DNA from 2 places in the Paenibacillus sp. BT-177 genome. Region 2 is predicted to be linked to the other one. Evidence: predicted binding sites of a transcription regulator. Region 2 holds the regulator's gene; the other holds the start of a gene.
The links. Region 2 encodes Rex, which represses fermentation and respiration genes when NADH is low (regulators of the CRP and FNR family bind a similar motif). Its sites were predicted from a motif close to TTGTGAAATATTTCACAA; they were not measured.
Positions count from the first base shown of each region.

Region 1 (3,433 bases), on a different contig from region 2:
ATCATACCCAAGTAATAATTCAGCGCCGGACGGCATTTGGAGCATCCTTCATCATTATGCCAACCCAGTACATTCATCACTTCACGCGTAGTTGTGAGCCCTTTGGTTTTGATCGCTTCAACAATCTCGTCCCGGCTCAAGGTTGTGCAGCCACATATTCCTTGCTTGGCTGACGTTTTAAAGCTGTCTCCAAGAACATATTGCAAAATTTGCTCAACAACGGGCTTACATCCTCCGCAAGAACGCGTAGCTCCGGTACATGCCTTAATTTCATCAACGGTGGTTAGTCCATTTTCATTGATTGCTTCCACAATTGCCTTTTTAGTCACACCGTTACAACCGCAGACAATTTCATCGTCCGCCATGGTTTCAACGGATGACGTTTTCGCCCCGTGATTGCCGCATCCAGTACCCATGATCTGTCCATAGATCTCATCTGTCATTTCCGTTTGCTGACGCACATATTTTTGCAGACTAGCAGATTCGCTCACATCGCCAAACAGTACAGTCCCCACAATTTTATTATCACGAAGCAGTACTTTTTTGTATGTGCGCTTCCACTCATCCTTTGCCACAATCACCGTATGTTCAGGCTGAGTTATGAATTCGCCAGCTGAGAAAACATCTACCCCTGAAATTTTAAGCTTGGTGGAAACTACCGATCCTGCATAGCCTTCAGTATCCACGCCTGCCAAATGCTTGGCAATCACACTTCCCTGTTCAAACAGCGGAGCTACCAGACCGTAGCAGATTCCACGGTGCTCAACACATTCCCCTACGGCATATACATCCGGCAAGGATGTTCTCATCAAATCATCGACCACAATCCCGCGGTTCGTTTCCATACCACTTTCCACAGCTACCTGGATATTAGGCTTGATTCCGACGGCCATTACGACCAAATCCGCTTCCAGCTCGCTTCCATCCGAGAAGCGCAGTCCTTGTACCCGATCTTGACCGTACACCTCTGCAGTTTGCATTTGCATAGCAAACTTAATTCCCTGGCGTTCCAGCTCTGCTTTCAACATCGCAGAAGCTTCCCGGTCTAGCTGACGTTCCATCAAATCTTCCATTAAATGAACGACCGTAACATCCATCCCCAGGTTGACCAGGCCTTTAGCTGCTTCCAGCCCCAATAGACCTCCGCCAATGACAGCCGCCTTTTTGTAGGTTTTCGCTGCTTCCAGCATTTCCGAGCAATCGGCGATATCTCGGAAACCAATAACGCCCGGTAATTCTTTACCCGGAATAGGCAGAATAAACGACTGTGAGCCAGTGGCCACCAAAGCCACATCGTAATCAATTACCAGTCCGTCCTCGGTGCGAATCTTCTTGTGCTCACCGTCGATGCTTTTAACCATTTTTCCTGTATATAAAGTAATCCCTTGATCCGCATACCATTGCAAATCGTTCAGTATGATATCATCTATTGTTTTACTACCTTCCAACACATAAGAGAGCATGATCCTGTTATAGTTCGGATGTGGCTCACTTCCCAGGACTGTAATTTCATATTTATCTGTTAATTTTAAAATTTGTTCGACCGTATTGATACCAGCCATCCCGTTCCCTATAACCACAAGCTTCTTTTTACTGTTTATCATATACCGGTTCCTCCATTCATTCGACGCTACTTCCTATCCGACGACATCTCTACGTTTCTAATGAATATTGTTTATGCTTCTATTCTAATACAGCAGATAGGTCTATATGTGATTTCGATCACAATGTAGTTAAAATTATGAATATTTAGGGATTTCCCTATTCTATTTCAAGGGATTAAGGTAAGGACCGGAAATCATAGCAGTGTCATCGAAAGAATCTTTCCAATTCATGCGTAAATACAACCGTTATAAGGAATACTTTATGAACAACTTGTATCTTATGGGAAAACGAATTGAATTGTTTGGAGGTAATCAGCATGTGGTCTAAAATCATTTCTTATCTTCCTAGCTGGAGTACACTCTTTCAAGCTGGCCTCGCGTTGATTATTCCTTTAGGAATTTATTATATAAACACCTCGATTTATTCGTTTGTCGGCAGTAAGGGAGCCAAATCCAAACACTCTTCCAGTCATCCGCTCTCTAATAAACATAACGAAGGGCACATGGATCAGCAGCATGAACCGAGCTCTAAAATTACAGGAAATTATGATTCCGACTTACAGGCAATTCGTGAAGCTATAGGCGAAAATAGTGATGTGCATTTTCGTGAGTTTGTGGTAAAGAAATTTCATGCTCGGTCCGTGTTAGTCTTCATAGAAGGTATGCAGGATGAAAAACTTATGAGCAAGCAGGTATTGGAGGTCTTGATGTTTGAAGGCCAGCAGCAGGGTCAGGATCAGCAGGAACAACCGGAAGGTTTAAGTAACTCTTTTATAAAAGAAAGCCTGATGCCACTTACGCAAATTAGTGAAGTTACCCGTATGGAGGAACTGTACGAGTTCATCCTTTTAGGTCATACCGCCCTATTAATTGAAGGAATGAAGGAAGCGCTACTGGTCGGCCCTCCTAATGGCGCTATTCGCTCCGTCAATGAACCAACCTCTGAAGCATTGCTTCGGGGTCCCAGAATCGGTTTTACGGAAGTATTGAGTGAAAACACTTCGATGCTTCGACGCCAGGGTTTAAATAAAAGTCTGGAAATGAAGAAATTCCAAGTGGGCAGCAGAATCAAAAAAGATCTGGTTATCGCGTATATAAAGGATATTGTGAATCCAGACCTTCTTGAAGAAGTAAGCCGCAGAATATCAAAAATAGACATGGATTTTTTACCTGAATCCGGGTATGTGGAACAACTCATCGAAGACAATTATTTAAGTCCATTCCAACAGGCTCATAATACAGAGCGTCCTGACCGTGTTATTAATGCTTTGTTGGAGGGAAGAATAGCGATCTTACTGGATGGAACTCCTTTTGCACTTATTGTCCCGGTGACCTTCAGTATGCTGCTTCAATCTCCCGAGGACTATTATGAACGATGGATTCCGGGGACACTATTACGTCTGCTACGGTTTAGCGGGGCTTTTATAGCGCTTATGGGGCCTGCTCTGTACATTTCTTTTATATCGTTTCATCCCGGTTTAATTCCGACCAAGCTGGTCATTAGCATTATCGGAACCCGTCAAGGCGTCCCTTTCCCATCCGTTATAGAAGTCATGATTTTGGAAATCTCTATCGAAATTCTACGAGAGGCTGGCATTCGCCTGCCCAAACCCATTGGCCCTGCGATGGGCATTGTGGGAGGCTTGGTCATCGGTGATGCTGCTGTCAATGCGGGCATCGTTAGTCCCTTCCTTGTGATTGTAGTTGCAGTTACTGCCATTTCATCGTTTTCGATACCAACATATAGTGCGGGCATTACCCTGCGCCTTTTGCGTTTTGTCGGAATGTTCTTTGCAGCAATGCTGGGCATGTTTGGAACCATATTGTTC
Region 1 is NZ_JAOYTP010000009.1:165,142-168,574, forward strand. Features, by position in the region: gene nirB (nitrite reductase large subunit NirB) at 1-1,604, opposite strand, end outside; gene OIU26_RS21625 (spore germination protein) at 1,922-3,433, shown strand, end outside.
Region 1: the regulator Rex is predicted to act here: its motif matches at 1,711-1,728, upstream of nirB (nitrite reductase large subunit NirB).

Region 2 (3,433 bases):
CTATGAACATCTGGTCATTGATGAAGCACATCATCTAGAGGAAGTAGCCGGTAAGCACCTGGGCATGCATATGAAATATTTCACACTCGTGCATACGCTGACTCGATTGTTCAAGGACAGTAAGAACGGACAATTGCCTTCGTTACGTCAGCAGTTGGCAAAGTCGGGGCATGAGAAGTCGACGGAATGGGCCTCGACCATTGATCAGCTGTACCCACTCGTGTTAGAGGTTAAGGAAACTTGGGACCTGCTAAGCGATAAGTTGTTTGGTATGTTGCCAGAGCGGTCTGATGCCACACCGGGTGAAACGGGGCAATTTTCTTCGCGTCTCAAACCGTCGGCCAAGCCTGCAAAGTGGGATCAAGCGGCGGCGTTGGAAAATCAGCTTTATGTAACGTTGAGTGAAATTTTGCGCAAGGGCGACAAGCTGATGCTGGATGTCAAGGAAGAACACGACGATTATGCGGCGGATAGTCTCATTACAGATATCACGGGTCTGCTTAAGGATTTGGCGGGGATTAGGGAAAATTTGCGCTTCTTTATACGACTCGATGATGAAACAACCGTATATTGGCTCGAAGCGAGTGGGCAATTCCGTAGTAAATCATTGCAATTTTATGCAGTGCCCGTCGATGTGAGCCGCCAGTTGAAAGAAATGTTTTTTGACAAAAAAAGAAGTATTATTCTGACATCTGCTACTTTATCGGTAGATAAGTCGTTTCAGTACATGACCGATCAACTCGGCTTGCAGGAGGCAGCGGATCAAGGACGATTAATGACGTCACAGCTCCCATCACCTTTTAATTACAGGGATCAGGTGTTGCTGGTCATTCCGCGAGACTTTCCGAGTGTGAAGGGCAGTGTAGGGGATGCACATTTTGTAGAGATGCTCGTTAGCTCTCTAGGAGCGACTGCCCAGGCGACGCGGGGGAGAATGCTTGTTCTGTTTACTTCCTATCGGATGCTCCGGCAAGTGTATGAGCCACTCAAAGAGGCGTTAGCATCCAGCGATATTACCGTGTTAGGACAAGGTGTAGACAGTGGGAGTCGGAGCAAGCTAACCCGTCGTTTTCAGGAAGCCAAGGCTTCTGTATTGCTGGGAACCAGCAGCTTCTGGGAAGGCGTCGATATTCCAGGGAAGGCTTTGACTTGTCTGGCCATCGTTCGCTTGCCGTTTCAACCGCCCAATCACCCGTTACTGGAGGCAAAAAGCGAGCTGCTCCAGCAGCAGAAGAAGAACCCATTTATGAAGCTGTCTGTACCACAAGCAGTTATTCGCTTCAAACAGGGATTTGGGCGATTGGTACGTACAGCGAGTGACCACGGAGTCGTTATCGTTTACGATACGCGTGTGATCGAATCCTATTACGGAAAGCACTTTTTGTACTCGTTACCGGGACCAAAAATGGAGCATATGCCATCGGAGCAAATGGTGCCCCGCATCGCCGAATGGCTCCAATCCGCCCCGGAGACAGAGGCACAACGGACGGACACCTAAAGTCCGTTACAATTAGGGGGAGCAAGTATGAAATCAGATAAAATTTCAGAGGCTGTCGTACGGAGATTACCCGTATATTTACGTTATCTGAATGCACTGCACAAACGGGAGGTGGCTACGGTCTCTTCTCAAGAGCTGGGACAGAGGTTAGATTTGAATCCGGCCCAAATTCGTAAAGATCTTGCCTATTTTGGCGATTTTGGTCGGAAGGGCATCGGTTACGATGTTTCTTATCTAATTGAGAAAATACGCCATATCCTGAAAATTGACCAGCAAATTAATGTAGTATTGGTCGGAGCGGGTAATCTGGGTCAAGCCCTATCAAACTATAACGCTTATTTAAAAGACAATATGAAGATTGTGGCGGTATTTGATGCGTTCCCGGATAAGGTTGGGACCAGAATCAATACCTTAGTCGTTCAACCGATGGATGAATTGGAAGCGACTGTAAAAGAGAAAAATATTCGAATCGGGATTATTACTGTACCTGATTTTGAGGCACAACACGTAGCTGATAGGCTCATTGAGAGTGGAATTGGAGCGATTTTAAACTTTGCACCTATCATTCTCAAGGCGCCGGCTAATATTCGGATACATGCCACAGACTTTACAACTGACTTGCTTAGCCTCGCTTATTATCTGGAGGACGGAAAGGAAGAAGCACAATATGACAGTGAATAAATGGATGATTAAAAACGGTTCTTTTGCCGTGAATGGACCTGAAGCAGGGGTAATCCATGGTTTTATGATTGTGGAGGATAGCCGTATTACTTACATTGGCGAGACTCTGCCTGCGGGTGAGGAAGAGACAGAAGCAATCGACGGTAACGGGTTATTGTTTTTGCCTGGTCTGATTAATACTCATGGTCATGCGGCGATGTCTCTGCTGCGAGGGTATGGAGATGACTTGGCACTTCAAGTGTGGCTTCAGGAAAAAATGTGGCCTATGGAAGCCAAGTTTACATCTACGGATGTGTATTGGGGAACATCCTTGTCAGTGCTGGAAATGCTGAAAGGTGGAACCACAACTTTCCTGGATATGTACGATCATATGGATGAGGTGGCACGTGTAGCTGAAGAGTCGGGCATCCGTGCAAGTTTGATGCGTGGAGCCATTGGACTCTGTTCAGAAGAAGAACAGCGGATCAAGCTGGCTGAGGCCGTGACTTTTGCCCGTAACTGGCATGGAAAAGCAGACGGACGTATCACAACGATGATGTCTCCGCATGCCCCATACACATGCCCGCCAGCGTTTATTGAGAAATTTGTTCAAGCAGCACATGATCTCGATTTACCATTGCATACGCACATGTCCGAGACGATCGCCGAAGTTGAGCAAAACGTACGCGACTACGGTTTGCGTCCAGTTGCACACTTAGATAAGCTTGGCTTTTTCTCCCGCCCTTCACTTGTTGCCCACGGCGTACACTTGAACGACGAAGAGATAGCTTTATTAGCGGAACGAGGTGTGGCGGTTTCACATAATCCAGGCAGTAACTTGAAGCTGGCAAGTGGTGTAGCTAGAGTGCCTGAATTGCTGCGTGCAGGAGTTACTGTTTCTCTTGGAACAGACGGTCCTGCCAGCAATAATAACCTGGATATGTTCGAGGAAATGCGTCTGGCGGCACTCATTCACAAGGGAGTATCTGGCGACCCAACAGCAGTTCCTGCAAATGAAGCACTGCGTCTGGCAACAGAGTATGGTGCAAAGTCGATTGGTTTAAAAGAAGTAGGAGCGCTGGCAGCAGGCAACAAGGCTGACTTTATCGCGCTAGATCTGAATCAGGCCCATTTCTTGCCGCGTACAGATCTTATTTCCCATGCCGTATACTCTGCAAGTGCCAAAGACGTGGCTCATGTGTGGGTAGACGGTCGTCAGGTTGTGAAAAACGGCGAATGCCTGACGATGGACGAGGAACGTATCAAACATGAGGC
Region 2 is NZ_JAOYTP010000001.1:281,526-284,958, reverse strand. Features, by position in the region: gene dinG (ATP-dependent DNA helicase DinG) at 1-1,498, shown strand, start outside; gene OIU26_RS01390 (redox-sensing transcriptional repressor Rex) at 1,526-2,179, shown strand; gene OIU26_RS01385 (amidohydrolase) at 2,166-3,433, shown strand, end outside.